Regions from separate parts of the Streptomyces sp. Je 1-4 4N24 genome, predicted to be linked through region 2. Evidence: riboswitches for the same ligand, from Rfam matches in the RefSeq annotation. Region 2 holds a riboswitch; the other holds the start of a gene.
What was found. Region 2 has a riboswitch for glycine ahead of cycA (D-serine/D-alanine/glycine transporter). Riboswitches for the same ligand answer to the same signal wherever they lie in the genome.
Positions count from the first base shown of each region.

Region 1 (7,704 bases), 5.7 Mb from region 2:
GGTCCGGGCGGGTCCGCCGCAGCACCCCCACCGCGACCGGGCCGATCAGATACGAGATGACCATGGCCGCCGACACCACACCGGCCAGCGCGTGCCAGCTGCGGCCGACGGTGAGCAGCAGCAGGACGGAGAAGCCGAGGTTGAGCCACATCGCGGGGCGGGCGGTGCCGTAACGGGGGTGCACGGCCGCCAGCTTCCGGGGGAAGAAGCCGGTCTCGGCGAGGTTGGTGACCATGTACGCGGCCGAGGCGACATTGGCGATGTTGGACCCGGCCGGCGAGATGAACGCGCCGAACTGCAGCATGGTGACCACCCAGTGCAGCATCAGCAGGCCCGCCAGATCGGCGAACGGCGAGTTGAGGTTCACGCCCTGCCAGCCGCCGGACCGCTCCAGCAGCTCCGGCGGCACCGAGCCGAGGTACGCGACCTGCAGCGCCAGATAGATCACCAGGCCCAGCGTGAGCGCGCCGACCAGGGCGAGCGGGATGGCCCGGCCCGGGTTCTTGGCGGCCCCGCCGAGGTTGACCACGGCCTGGAACCCGTTGAAGGCGAAGACCACCCCGCAGGTGGTGACGGCGGTGAGCACGGCCGGCCAGCCGTACGGGGCGAAGCCGCCGTGGGCGGTGAAGTTCGAGGTGTGGAAGCCGGACCCGATCAGGGCGAGCACCGCCAGCACCGGGATGGCGAACTTGACCAGGGTGAGCACGGTGTTGGCGCGGGCCAGCAGCTGGACCGACCAGAAGCAGGTCAGCCAGAGCGCGAGGGTCAGGACCAGCGCCACCGCCGTGCCGGAGAGGGTCAGCTGGTGGGTGGCCGGATCGACCAGGCCCTTGGCCCAGTCGAAGCTCCAGGACGTCATGTACTGGGTGGCCGCGATCGACTCGATCGGGATCAGCGAGGCGGTCGCGATCCACACCGCCCAGCCGGTGAGGAAGCCGAGGACCGGGCCGTGCGAGAGATGCCCGTAGCGGGCCATCCCGCCGGGGATCGGATAGGCCGAGCCGACCTCCGCGTACGACATCGCGATCATGCCGATGAAGACGACACCGATCACCCAGGCGACCAGCGCCGCGGGGCCTGCCACCTGGGCGGCGGAGCCGGCTCCGAAGAGCCATCCGGAGCCGAAGATCGAGCCTATGCCGATCATGATGAGGGCGAAGAGGCTGAGCCCCTTGCGCTCGCCGGCGCTCATGTCCATGGAAAGTGTCGTCCGTCCTGCTGGTGCCGCATGCCCCCTCGCTGCCGAAGGGCCGTTGACGTGTGCCGCCGACACCTTATTTCGGCTCATTGACGGGAATGTCACTGCGCTGCCGGAGCACCGGCGCGCACCGGCCCCCGCAGACCACGAGCCCGGGGCCAACGGCCCCGGGCTCACGGCCCGTTCACTCCCGGACCGCCCTCCGCGGACGGTCCGGGATCTCACTGCATGAGACGCGTCACAGCGACGAGTAGAGCGGGAACTTGTCCGCGAGCGCGGTGACCCGGGCCTTGAGGGCGTCGGTGTCGTAGCTGGGCTTGAGGGCCTCGGCGATGATGTCGGCGACCTCGCGGAAGTCCTCGGCCTGGAAGCCGCGGGTGGCCAGGGCCGGGGTGCCGATGCGCAGGCCGGAGGTGACCATCGGCGGGCGCGGGTCGTTCGGGATGGCGTTGCGGTTGACGGTGATGCCGACCTCGTGGAGGCGGTCCTCGGCCTGCTGGCCGTCCAGCTCGGAGTCGCGCAGGTCGACCAGGACGAGGTGGACGTCGGTGCCGCCGGACAGGACCGAGACGCCGTGCTGCCTGACGTCGTCCCGCACGAGGCGCTCGGCCAGGATGCGGGCGCCGTCCAGGGTGCGCTGCTGGCGCTCCTTGAAGTCCTCGGAGGCGGCGACCTTGAAGGAGACCGCCTTGGCCGCGATGACGTGCTCCAGCGGGCCGCCCTGCTGACCCGGGAAGACCGCCGAGTTGATCTTCTTGGCGAGCTCCTGGGTGGAGAGGATCACACCGCCGCGGGGGCCGCCGAGGGTCTTGTGCGTCGTGGTGGTGACCACGTGGGCGTGCGGCACGGGGGAGGGGTGCAGACCCGCCGCCACCAGGCCGGCGAAGTGCGCCATGTCGACCATGAGGTAGGCGCCGACCTCGTCCGCGATGCGGCGGAAGGCGGCGAAGTCGAGCTGGCGCGGGTAGGCGGACCAGCCGGCCACGATCAGCTTGGGGCGGTGCTCCTTGGCGAGGCGCTCGACCTCCTCCATGTCGACGAGGTTGGTCTTCTCGTCGACGTGGTAGGGCACCACGTTGTAGAGCTTGCCGGAGAAGTTGATCTTCATGCCGTGGGTCAGGTGCCCGCCGTGGGCGAGGTTGAGACCCAGGATGGTGTCGCCCGGCTTGATCAGCGCGAACATGGCCGCGGCGTTGGCCTGCGCGCCGGAGTGCGGCTGGACGTTGGCGGCCTCGGCGCCGAAGAGGGCCTTGATGCGGTCGATGGCGATCTGCTCGACGACGTCGACGTGCTCGCAGCCGCCGTAGTAGCGGCGGCCGGGGTAGCCCTCGGCGTACTTGTTGGTGAGGACGGAGCCCTGGGCCTCCATGACGGCGAGCGGGGCGAAGTTCTCCGACGCGATCATTTCGAGGGTGGACTGCTGGCGGTGGAGCTCGGCGTCGACGGCGGCGGCGACGTCGGGGTCGAGCTCATGGAGGGAGCTGTTGAGAATCGACATGAGTCTTCCTGGGGAGTCAGGGGCGCGAGGGTCCCCCGGGACGGAATCCGGGGGAGCTTCCCCTCGGGCGGTGGCGGGTCGGAGGTCCCCCGTCCGGGCGAGGCCGGAAACGGGGAGAGCCGGGGCTCAGCTCTGGATGAAGGCGGCGTACTCGTCGGCCGAGAGCAGTTCGCCCGGCTCGCCGCTGATCTTCACCTTGAACAGCCAACCACCCTCGAACGGGGCGGAGTTCACCAGCGAGGGGTCATTGACGACATCCTCGTTGATCTCGGTGATCTCACCGTCGACGGGCGAGTAGAGATCGCTGACCGACTTCGTCGACTCCAGCTCGCCGCAGGTCTCGCCCGCCGCGACCGTGGAGCCGACCTCAGGGAGCTGCACGAAGACGACGTCGCCGAGCGCGTTGGCCGCGTGCTCGGTGATGCCGACCGTCGAGGCGCCGTCCTCGGCGCCCGACAGCCACTCGTGCTCCTTGCTGTAGCGCAGCTGCTGGGGGTTGCTCATGGCTCGATTCTCCTGTACGCGAGGGTGTGATCGTGAATGGGGTCTTGCGCAGTGAGACGCGCGGGCGCGCGCCGCCGTGACTGCCGCGGGGGAACCGCTACTTCTGCCGCTTGTAGAACGGCAGAGCGGTGACCTCGTACGGCTCATGGCTTCCACGGATGTCCACGCAGACACCCTCGGTGCCCGGTGTGGCGTAGGCCGCGTCGACATAGGCGATGGCGATCGGCTTGCCGAGCGTGGGGGACGGAGCCCCGGAGGTGACCTCGCCGATGACCGTGCCGTCGGCCGTGACCACCGGGTATCCGGCACGCGGCACCCGGCGGCCCTGGGCGACCAGACCGACCAGCTTGCGCGGCGGCCGGGTCTCGGCCCGCTCGGCGGCCGCGGTCAGGGCCTCACGGCCCACGAAGTCCCCGTTGTTGGAGGTCTTCTCGAACTTCACGACCCGGCCCAGGCCCGCGTCGAACGGCGTCGTCGCGGTGGTGAGCTCGTGCCCGTAGAGCGGCATGCCCGCCTCCAGGCGCAGGGTGTCCCGGCAGGAGAGCCCGCAGGGCACCAGACCGGCGTCCTTGCCCGCCTCGTTCAGGGCCTCCCAGAGGGCGACCGCGTCCGCCGGCCGGACGAACAGCTCGAAGCCGTCCTCGCCGGTGTAGCCGGTACGGGCGATCAGCGCCTGCACACCGGCGACCGTGCCGGGCAGCCCGGCGTAGTACTTGAGACCGTCCAGATCGGCGTCCGTCAGCGCCTTGAGGATGCCGGGGGACTCCGGGCCCTGCACCGCGAGCAGCGCGTAGGCGTCCCGGTCGTCGCGGATCGCGGCGTCGAAGCCGCCCGCCCGCGCGGTGAGCGCGTCCAGCACCACCTGGGCGTTGGAGGCGTTGGCGACGACCATGTACTCCTGGTCGGCGAGACGGTAGACGATCAGGTCGTCGAGGATGCCGCCCTCGGCCTCGCAGATCATGGTGTAGCGGGCGCGGCCCGTCTTGACGCCGCCGATGTTGCCGACCAGCGCGTAGTCGAGGAGGTCGGCGGCCTGCGGGCCGGTGACGGTGATCTCGCCCATGTGGGAGAGGTCGAAGAGGCCGGCGCGGGTACGGACGGCGACATGCTCGTCGCGCTCGCTGCTGTAGCGCAGCGGCATGTCCCAGCCGGCGAAGTCGGTCATGGTCGCGCCGAGCGCGCGATGGGTGGCATCCAGCGCGGTGCGACGGGGGGCATCAGTCATGGTTCTGGGCTCCCAGGCAGGGGTGACAAGACGTTCTCCCCATCTGTCATCGGAACCTGAGAGGTTCACCGGGATCCCGCGAACGGACCCGGTTTGCACCTTGGGTGGAGCCGCCCCGTAGGCCGGGCAGTGGCTCGCTTTTCAGATCTGCCTCGCCCGCGCGGTATAGGGGCCTGAGAGATTCAAGGGAGGACTTGCTCCTTCGGCGCCCCGCCATGGCGGCCGGGGACTCTCCCGCACGGGTTCAAGCGGCCGGTATGCAGTTGGCGGTGCACGGATGAGCTCTGGTGTGCACGTGGCGGCCACATCATTGCACGGGATCGCCAGAAAAGGAGCCCCCGTCGTCGCCCCGCCCACGACGTGGGCAGATCGGACAATCGCCTTGATGGGCATTACCTTTTCTTGACACTCTGCGGGTAGGGGACGGACTCGAACCGGACCAGAACGGACGGGGAGGGCGATCACGGTGCACAGCGAAGCGGCATTCGGGGCGACTTCAGGGGTCGTGCCCCCGGACGCCGTGCGGACGGCGCCGTCCGCCGCCATGTCCCGGGCCGGCCGTGCGCCGCGGCCCGTCATCCGGCCGGGGCGCCGCACCGAGGTCGTGGACCTGCGGAGCGACGGACGGCCGCCGGACGCCGCCGAGCTGCGGTTTCCGGCCGGTGACCTGGTCGTGGTCTCCGGGCTGCCGGGCAGCGGCAAGAGCACCCTCATGCACCGCGTCGTACCGCCGCTGGACGGGCACGGCGCCGTGGTGCACCGCATCGACTCCCAGGACGTCCGCGCGCGCTGGGAGCGCGGCAGACTGCACCGGCTGCCGTACGGCCTCTACCGCCCGCTGGTCCGGGCCGCCCACTATCTGACCCTGGGCCGTGCGCTGCGCTCCGGCGACAGTGTGGTGGTGCACGACTGCGGGACGCTGGCGTGGGTGCGCCGCTGGATCGCGCGCTCGGCGCTGCGCGGCGGCCGCGGGGCGCATCTGGTGCTGCTCGATGTGGCACCCGAGGTGGCGCTTTCCGGCCAGGAGTCACGGGGCCGCGGGGTGTCGGGGTACGCCTTCGCACGGCACCGCAGGGCGGTGGGCCGGCTGGTCGGCGCCGCGGAGTCGGCCCGGCTGCCGAAGGGCTTCTGCTCGGCCGTCCTCCTCGACCGGCGTGCGGCGAGCGCCCTGGAGACGGTCAGCTTTCACTAGGACACCGCCCCGTGCGTCGCCGGGCACGCCCCCGCACGCCGCGCCGAGCGCCTTCTCGTTTAGGGTCTTTGGCCAGATGGCGCGGTTTGGAACGGGTGGGTGCACATGACATTTCCGGAGCAGGGGATACCGCAGCTGGCGTGGCCGGCGAACGAGCTCGAAGAGGTGCTGTCCGCGTCGGTCGGGCACCCGGGTGCCGGCGGCCGGATCGTCGAGGTCCTCGGCCGCAGCCGGCTGTGGGTGCCGCTGCCCAGCGGCGGCGGCCCGGAGAGCGCGGGCTTCGGCGCCCGCGGCCTCGACCTGCCCACCGTCGAGCTCGACGGCGCGCCCTATGTCCCGGTCTACAGCTCCGAGCAGGAGTTCCTGCGGGTGATCGGCTCGCACATGTCCTTCACCGTCGCCCCTGCCCGGGAGTTCGCCCGCGGGCTGCCGCCGCAGATCGGTATCGCGGTCAACCCCGACGGAACGGTCGGCGTCCCGCTGCCGCCGCCCGCGGTGGCCGAACTGTGCCGGGAGCGGCATCACGGACATCAGGAGTTCGACGGGCTGCCGAGCGGCGGCCGGGTGCGGCTCTTCGAGCCGGACTGGCAGGACGAGCCGGTGGACTTCCTGGCCTCCGCCGGGCTGGAGTTCTCCGGCGCCGGAATTGTCCTGACTGCCCGGCGTGCCCTGGCCAGCGTCGAGGGCGACACGCCCGCACTGTTCGTCGGTGTTCAGGTCGCGGCGGACGCCACGGCGCTGCGGGACGGCACCGCGCGCGAGAGGGTACTGTCAGCCCTCGGACGTGCGCTCGGCGCAGTACCGCTGCCCTGGCCCGTACAGCTCGTCATGCTCGACCTCGCCCAGGGTGACCCGGTCGCCGACTGGATGCTGGAGCGTGTGCGCCCCTTCTACTCTCGGGACCACTCGTAGGGCAAGCCCTAAGCTGGTTGGATGACAGGCGGGCGCACCCACACGTGCCCTGCTGAGAGAAGGGACGGACCACGTGAGCGCGGGTGCGCATCAGGGGCCGGCGGCGGCCGGACAGCTGGAGCAGCTGCTGCAGCAGGTCTCGCCAGGCCGTTACGACGCCTATGAGGCACTGCTGCACGCGCTCGCCGCGGGCCAGGTCTGGATGTTGCTCTGGCACGGCCGGGCCGGTATGCCCGATGCGCAGTACGGAAACATGGAGGTCGAGGGCCTCGGCTATGCGCCGTGTGTGACCTCGGCGCCCGAGCTCGCCGCCTCCGGCTGGAACCGCGACCACGAGGTCGTCACCGGCACCGAGATCGCCGCCGCGCTCTTCCCCGACCGCTGGGGCCTGTGGCTGAATCCGCATGCTCCCGGTGGCGGTGTCGGCATCCCCTGGCTGGACCTGCGCCGTATCGCCGGCGGCCTCGACCGGCTGCCCGCCGGGCCGCTGCGGATCTCGGAACCGGTCATCGACATCCCGCAGTTCTACGCGCTCCTCGCCCAGAACGCCCATCGGACGCCCGCCGTACGGTCGCTGCGCCGGGCCTGGGTCCAGCCCGCGCTCGGTGCCCCGTATCTGGCGATCGGTCTGGATCTGTACGACACCGGCCAACAAGCGGTGGATTCGGTGCGGTTGATGATCCAGCAGTCGATCGGCGCGGTCCCGGACGGTCTGCCCGTCTCCACGGTCGCGATGAACGACGAGTACGACCCGGTCGGCATGTGGATGCGGGCCTCCACGCGCCCCTTCTTCGACCGTGACGGCTATGTCCAGCCGCCGGCCCCCGCGCCCTCCTACGGCTACGGCTACCCGCGTCCCTACTGACGCCGGACGGCGCCGCTCCGCCGCCGCGCTCGGGGTGCATTCACCCCGAGCGCACCGCAGTTGAGCCCCTTTCCCACGGGTATGCACTCCGCTCAGCCCGAACTCTTGTCCGTATAACGGAATGCCGCGGATCACATCACAGTTACGCATCCTTTCCCCTTCAGGGCTGGTGACTGATCGCGAATCGGATGGAAACTCCGGCAGCAGAGGGCCTCGGCCCTTTGTACGAGCGTCATCCCGGAACGGCGTCGCGCGCACCTTTCGAAATTCCATATACGCGAACTTCCGCGATGCCTGCAGGACTTGCACC
Region 1 covers NZ_CP110836.1:2,806,973-2,814,676, reverse strand. The annotation lists gene SLV14N_RS11855 (APC family permease) at 1-1,198, opposite strand, end outside; gene glyA (serine hydroxymethyltransferase) at 1,437-2,696, opposite strand; gene gcvH (glycine cleavage system protein GcvH) at 2,823-3,200, opposite strand; gene gcvT (glycine cleavage system aminomethyltransferase GcvT) at 3,298-4,425, opposite strand; glycine riboswitch at 4,577-4,672, opposite strand; gene SLV14N_RS11835 (AAA family ATPase) at 4,970-5,617, shown strand; gene SLV14N_RS11830 (enhanced serine sensitivity protein SseB) at 5,723-6,529, shown strand; gene SLV14N_RS11825 (enhanced serine sensitivity protein SseB C-terminal domain-containing protein) at 6,603-7,394, shown strand.
Region 1: it holds a riboswitch for glycine, as region 2 does, so the genes downstream of both, gcvT (glycine cleavage system aminomethyltransferase GcvT) here and cycA (D-serine/D-alanine/glycine transporter) in region 2, are expected to answer to the same signal.

Region 2 (7,704 bases):
CGTCGAGGTCGTAGATCACGGGCTCTGCCCCGACGTTCGCGATGATCCTCCCCTGCGGAATGAAGACGTCGCGGATGACCCCGAGGTCCGGCCGGCTGTCGCCGGTGTTGGTGAAGGCGCCGACGAACACGCGCATCAGCCGGTCGAGTTCGGCCTGGACGCGGGCCCCGGACACTTCCCCGGGAGAGGGCCATTCTCCGGAAAGGACCGACCAGACTTCGCTGTCGTGCCGCGTACCTCGGTACGAAGAGCGCTGTCGCAGCACGCCGTCGCGGGTCATGCCCAGTCGGCGCGCGACGTCGATGCTGCGGGTGTTGCCCGCCGCGACCCACCATTCGACGCGGCTCATTCCGCGTTCCTGGAAGGCCCAGTCGATCAACACCCGGCAGGCCTGGGTCACCAGGCCCCGTCCCTCCCCGGCCTGCTCCAGCCAGCAGCCGATCTCGCACACCCCGGAGGCGCTGTCGAAGTGGGTGAACATGACGCCGCCGACCAGCGTGCCGTCCAGCCAGATCCCGTAGATCCGGCCGGTGTCCTGGGCCAGACGGTCGGCGTAGCGCTGGAGGGTAGCCGTGGCCGAGTCGAGGTCGGTGCTGAACGTCGCCCAGGGTATCCACGGGTCCACGGAGCCCCGGGCGCGGTCGATATGGGCGAGGAACTCCTGTGCCTGCCACGGCTCCAGGGGGCGGAGTTGGGCCTGGTCGCCGAGCGGCTGGGTGAACATGGGAGCCTCGCTCTCTGGGTCCATAACAAGCGTTCGGTACGTAAGCTAGCAGCATGCCGCCGCCCGCACCCGGAGACCGTGAAGCCCGCCGCAAGGACGTATCCGAGGCGGTGTGGCACGTACTCGCCGACAGGGGGTTCGGCGGGCTGACCCTGCGTGCCGTCGCCGCTGCGATGGGGGTCTCGACCGGAATGCTCATGCACTACTTCCCGACCAAACGGGCCCTGCTCACACACGCCTTGGACTTGCTGGAGAAGCGCAGCGCGGAGAGGCCCCGCCGCGCGCGTCCCGCCGCGGGCCTCGCCACCGTGCGCGCCATGCTCCTGGACATCCTGCCGCTGGCTCCGGACGACACCGCCCGCAACCGCATCTGGGTCAGCTCCTGGGACCTCTCCCTCGCCGACGACGGGCTGACCGCGGAACAGGCCGACCGCTACACCCGCCTGCGCTCGACGATCGGCCCGCACCTCGAAGCCGCACGCGATCTCGGCGAGCTCCCCGCAGCCGCCGACCCGGACCAACTTGCCGCCGCTGCCGTCGCCTTCACCCACGGACTCGTCGTCCAGGCCCTCTTCGACCCCGGCCGATTCCCCCAGGACGTACAGATCAGCATGCTCGACGACTTCCTCGCCTCGGCCGCGCTGCCCCGGTCCGACGGCGGCAGCCGACCGGCCCCGCCGAAGACCTGCCACTGAAGAACGACGCGGCCCTCTTCGGCCTGCACGAGCTCCGGCCCCGGGCAGGGCCTGGCCTCGTCCACCGCACCGCCCGCCGCCACCGGCGTACGGCCTCCGTCGGAGCACTCGGGCACGTGCAGAATGGTGTCGACACAACTGGCGGCACGGGTGGGGGTATCGGTGCGACCGCTGGCGAAGAACGATCCGCAGCAGATCGGCCCGTTCCGGATCATCGGCCTTCTCGGTGGCGGCGGCATGGGACGGGTCTATCTCGGCCGCGCGGCGGACGGGCGGCCGGTGGCGGTGAAGACCGCGCGCTCCGAACTCGCCGACGACCGGGGCTTCCGGGCTCGTTTCGCCCGTGAGGTATCCGCCGCCCAGCAGGTGGGCGGACCGTTCGTGGCGCCGGTGGTCGACGCCGCGCCCCACGACGACGTCCCCTGGATGGCGACCGAGTACGTGCCGGGTGTCTCGCTGACCGATGCCGTGCACGACTGCGGGCCGCTGCCCGAGCACACGGTGCGGCTGCTGACGGCGGGCCTGCTGCACGCCCTGACGGCGGTGCACGCGCACGGGCTGGTGCACCGCGACCTCAAGCCGTCGAACATCCTGCTCACCGCGGAGGGCCCGCGTGTCATCGACTTCGGCATTGCGCACTCAGCCGCTGACACCGCCCTGACGACGACCGGCACCGCCCTCGGCACGCCGGGGTTCATGGCGCCCGAGCAACTCGTCATGACGGGCCCCAAGGTCACTGGCGCGGCGGACGTGTTCGCGCTGGGCGGGGTGATCGTCTTCGCGGCGACGGGCGCCGGCCCCTACGGGAACGCCGATCCGCAGGTCCTCATGTACCGCACCGTGCACGAGGAACCGCGGCTCGACGAACTCACGGACTTCCTCCGGGAGTTGGCGGCGGCCTGCCTGGCGAAGGAGCCGGAGGGGCGGCCCGCTCTGCCCGCCCTCATGGCTCTGGTGGGCGCACCGGGCCCGTACGGCGACTGGCTGCCGGAGCCCGTCGCCGTACAGCTGCGCCGTTTGTCCGCGCAGCTCAGCGACCCCAGGTCCCCGGACATGTTCGCGCCGCAACCCCCGGCCGAGGGGCCCGCCGACGTCCCCGACGACCGGCTGCCGACCCGTACGACGGCGGACGGTGCACCGCCCCCGCCGTCGTACGACGCGCCGCCGCAGAGGCCCGCGGGAGCCCCCGTGCCTCCCCAGCCCGCCACTCCGTCCCCGGGCCAATACGGCCCCGCCCTCGCCACCCCGCCGCAGGAGCGCCACCGGCCTGCTCCGCCACCGGGGCCGCACGTCGTCCCTCCCGGACCGGCCTCCGCACCCCCTGGGCAGCCGGCGTCCCCGGGACCGAGCCGACGCCGTGTGCTCGCCGCGCTGTCCGTCGTCGGGGTCGGAGCCGGTGGCGGGGCGCTGGCCTGGACGCTGCAGCCGGACGGCGGCAGTGACGGCGGCAGGAAGCCGTCCGGCGGCTCCAGGCCGAGCGGGAACCCTTCGGCCATCGGGACACCGTCCGGCCGGTTGCCGAAGGAGATACGCGACAAGGGCATCGTCACCATCGGCTCGGACATCAGCTACGCGCCCATGGAGTTCGTCAGGGACGGCAAGCCCGCCGGCCTCGACGTCGAACTCGCGACCGCCCTCAGCCGTGAGCTGGGCCTGCGCGTCAAGTTCGTGAACGCCACCTTCGACACCCTCCTCACCGGTCTGAACGTGAACCGCTTCGACCTGGTCATGTCGGCGATGACCGACACCAAGGACCGTCAGGAGGGGCGCACGGACGGCACGAAGACCGGCAGCGGTGTCGACCTGGTCGACTACTTCAAGGCCGGGCTGGTGCTCGTCGTCCGCAAGGGCAACCCGGAGGGCGTCAAGGCTCCCGGAGACCTGTCCGGCAGGAAGGTCGCCGTCCAGCGCGGCACGTTCGCCCGTGACTACCTGGACCAGCTGAACCCGAAGGCCCCCGCGAAGTTGAAGATCCGGGAGTTCGACTCACCGGCTGAGGTCTACGACGATGTCGCCAAGGGCCGGTCCACGGCCTGCCTCGACGATTTCCCGGTCGCGGCCCACAACGCCGCGACCCGCGCAGGCGGCACCGCCCTCGAACTCAGCGGCGCCCAGCTCGAACCCCTCCTCTACGGCATAGCGGTCGCCAAGACCAACACGGCCCTGCGCGACGCCGTAAGGGAAGCCCTCGACCGCCTCATCAGGAACGGCGAGTACGCAAGGATCCTCAAGAAGTGGCATGTCGCGGACGGCTCGGTGGGGCGGGCGGTCGTCAACGGGGGCCCGTAGGGCGGCCGGGCTCCGTTCGGGGTGAGCGTCACTGCGGTGCGGCCGTCGGGAACCGTTCAGCCGGTGATGACCTGGTTGGTCGTACCGAGCGGTGGACACCCATGGTGCGCCGCATCTTGGGGTGTGGACTCTCCCGCGCAGGATCGTCAGCGGTGTACGTGCTGCCGGATCTTTCCGGACGCAACGTACGGGCACCGGAAGACAGCCGTCAAGAGTCCGCCCGGTGTACGTGCCGGTAACGGATGGCCTCAGGATGTGCGCCTTGAGCTGCACAAATGCCGTGCCCCACGGGTGAGTGCCGTGCTACTTGGAGGTAATGTCCAGCGTTCGGCCGGTCCCTTGACCGGTCGCTGATGTGGGCCCTAGCCTCACCGCACATTGCCGTTCACCCCGGAGCGGGAGAGCACTGGATCAGCCAGACCCAGGCGCCGAAGGAGCAACACCTCCCCGGAATCTCTCAGGCACCCCTACCGCTCGGGCAGGCAACTCTGGAAAGCAGGCGCTGAGGCGCCTCGCCGACGGTGCAAGCCGCGCGCTGAGCGCGGCGAAGCTCTCAGGCTCATGACAGAGGGGGAGGCTCACTCGGCCGCACGGGCCCCTGCCCGTGCTCGACATTCGAGGAGCCCCTGATGGCTGTCCCGCCGCCTCTTCCCTGACCGCCACTGCCTGCCGGCTCCCGGGCTGATCTTCGATCTACTATGTGGGACCGTTCTGACGCCGTTCCGGCCGACTGCCGCATGTCCGCGCCCGGCCGACCCTGCCGCTCGCCCCCTGTGGGCGCGTGGTCATTCTCCGAGATGCCCCCTTCCCGTGCCCGCACGGGTCTTGAGATCTGCGAGGTTTGCCCATGCCTGAACGCAGTGACACCGGCTCGACGGCCGCGCCGGACCAACCGGCGGCCGGATCCACGGCCCCGCCCGAGGGCGAGCAACACCTCTCCCGTCAACTGTCCAACCGGCACATCCAGCTCATCGCGATCGGCGGTGCGATCGGAACCGGCCTGTTCATGGGCTCGGGCAAGACGATCTCGCTGGCCGGGCCCTCGGTGATCTTCGTCTACATGATCATCGGCGTGATGCTCTTCTTCGTGATGCGGGCGATGGGGGAGCTGCTGCTCTCCAACCTGCGCTACAAGTCGTTCGCCGACTTCGCGGCCGATCTGCTGGGGCCGTGGGCCGGCTTCTTCACCGGCTGGACCTACTGGTTCTGCTGGATCGTGACCGGCATCGCCGACGTCATCGCGATCTCCGGGTATGTGTCCTACTGGTGGCGCGATCTACCGTTGTGGATACCGGCGTTGGCCGCCGTCATCCTCTTGATCGCCTTGAACCTGCCCACCGTGAAGGCGTTCGGCGAGACCGAGTTCTGGTTCGCACTGATCAAGATCGTCGCGATCGTGGCGCTGATCGTCGTCGGGCTGGTCATGGTGTTCAGTCACTTCCAGGCGCCCGGGGGTGCGGCGGCAAGCTTCTCCAACCTCTGGAACGACGGAGGCTTCTTCCCCACCGGTCCCATGGGGTTCGTCGCGGGATTCCAGATCGCGACCTTCGCCTTCGTCGGCATCGAACTGGTCGGCACCACCGCGGCCGAGGCGGAGAACCCGGAACGGAACCTGCCCAAGGCGATCAACTCGATCCCGGTGCGCGTGATGCTGTTCTACGTCGTCGCGCTGATCGTGATCATTTCGGTCACGCCCTGGCGCGAGATCAGTGCGGACCGCAGTCCGTTCGTCGTGATGTTCACTCTCGCCGGTCTGGGGATCGCCGCCTCGCTGATCAACTTCGTGGTGCTGACCTCGGCCGCCTCGTCTGCGAACTCGGGCATCTACTCCACCTCACGGATGGTGTACGGGTTGGCCCGGGAGGGCGACGCCCCGGCGCGCTTCGGCAGACTCACCTCCAGGAAGGTACCGGCCAACGCCCTGCTCCTCTCCGGGGTGTTCCTGCTCGCCGGTGTGGTCATGGTCGCCATGGACAACTCGATCATCGAGGCGTTCACCTTGGTGACCACCGTGTCCGCCGTGCTGTTCATCTTCGTCTGGTCGATCATCCTGATCAGCTACCTCGTCTATCGCAAGCGCCGTCCGCACCTGCACGAGGCATCGAAGTTCAAGATGCCCGGCGGCATCGCCATGTGCTACGTCGTGCTGGTCTTCTTCGCGTTCCTCATCTGGGCACTGACCCAGGAGCCCGACACGCTGCGGGCCTTGCTGGTGACCCCGGTCTGGTTCGTCATCCTCGGCATCGCGTGGGCGGGGCTCCGCCGTCGCCCGGGTCATACCGCCCGTGAGGCGGCCTTCCGTTCCGAACTCCACCACGCACAGCGGGACTGATACGGCCACCGGATCCACAAACCGGCACCGATCGCGAGCGCCGTTCCCGGCGGACGGGAACGGCGCTCGCTTTCGGTGTGCTTGCCACTCCCACCACAGCCCACATCTGACAGCCACTCAGGACTCCACATTCCGCCGCCGGGTTGCGCTTGGAGCCCCTGTGTAGCCGTGCCGAGTTGGTCTTCCAGCTGTGTGGTGAGTTCCGATGGGGGCTCCGTACGGTGACGGCATGACCCGCGGCCCCGGGAAGCGGAAAGGGCCGGCTCGATGCTGTGGGCGTCGAGCCGGCCCTTCCCGGTCGTGCATCGCCCGGGGGTGCCGAGCGTTCCGATCGAGGGACCCCGTCAGTCCGTGCCGGACTCCATCGCGGCGCGGTCCAGCATCTCGTCGTCACCGGAGACCTCGCCGCGGGAGGCGATGGCCTGGGCGCCGCCCTCCGGCATCGTGCCGATCAGCCCGGTCGCGGCCGCTTGGGCGGCACCGATGGCGGGAGTACCGGTGCCGATCAGGCCGAGCCCGGCGTACTGCTCCAACTTCGCGCGCGAGTCGGCGATGTCGAGGTTGCGCATGGTGAGCTGGCCGATCCGGTCCACGGGGCCGAACGCCGAGTCCTCGGTACGCTCCATGGACAGCTTGTCCGGGTGGTAGCTGAACGACGGGCCCGTGGTGTCGAGGATCGAGTAGTCCTCACCGCGCCGCAGCCGCAGCGTCACCTCGCCGGTGACGGCCGCGCCGACCCAGCGCTGCAGCGACTCGCGCACCATCAGCGCCTGCGGGTCCAGCCAGCGGCCCTCGTACATCAGCCGGCCGAGGCGCCGTCCTTCGTTGTGGTACTGGGCGAGGGTGTCCTCGTTGTGGATCGCGTTGACCAGGCGCTCATACGCCGCGTGGAGCACGGCCATACCGGGCGCCTCGTAGATGCCGCGGCTCTTCGCCTCGATGATCCGGTTCTCGATCTGGTCCGACATGCCCATGCCGTGCCGGCCGCCGATGGCGTTCGCCTCCATGACCAGGTCGACGGGGGAGGCGAACTCCTTGCCGTTGATCGTCACCGGGCGGCCCTGGTCGAAGCCGATCGTCACGTCCTCGGGGGCGATCTCGACCGAGGGGTCCCAGAACCGCACGCCCATGATCGGCTCCACGGTCTCCACGCCGGTGTCCAGGTGCTCCAGAGTCTTGGCCTCGTGGGTGGCGCCCCAGATGTTGGCGTCGGTGGAGTACGCCTTCTCCGTGCTGTCGCGGTAGGGCAGGTCGTGGGCGAGAAGCCACTCCGACATCTCCTTGCGGCCGCCGAGCTCGGTCACGAACTCCGCGTCCAGCCAAGGCTTGTAGATCCGCAGGTGCGGGTTGGCGAGCAGGCCGTACCGGTAGAACCGCTCGATGTCGTTGCCCTTGAAGGTCGAACCATCGCCCCAGATCTGTACGTCGTCCTCGAGCATGGCCCGGACCAGGAGGGTGCCCGTGACGGCACGGCCGAGCGGCGTGGTGTTGAAGTAGGCCCGCCCGCCCGAGCGGATGTGGAACGCCCCGCAGGTGAGCGCGGCCAGGCCCTCCTCGACCAGTGCCGCGCGGCAGTCGACCAGGCGCGCGATCTCGGCCCCGTAGGTCTTCGCACGGCCGGGCACCGAGGCGATGTCGGGCTCGTCGTACTGGCCGATGTCGGC
Region 2 covers NZ_CP110836.1:8,534,739-8,542,442, forward strand. The annotation lists gene SLV14N_RS37010 (GNAT family N-acetyltransferase) at 1-724, opposite strand, end outside; gene SLV14N_RS37015 (TetR/AcrR family transcriptional regulator) at 778-1,419, shown strand; gene SLV14N_RS37020 (transporter substrate-binding domain-containing protein) at 1,582-3,708, shown strand; glycine riboswitch at 4,095-4,191, shown strand; glycine riboswitch at 4,192-4,283, shown strand; gene cycA (D-serine/D-alanine/glycine transporter) at 4,556-6,040, shown strand; gene argG (argininosuccinate synthase) at 6,385-7,704, opposite strand, start outside.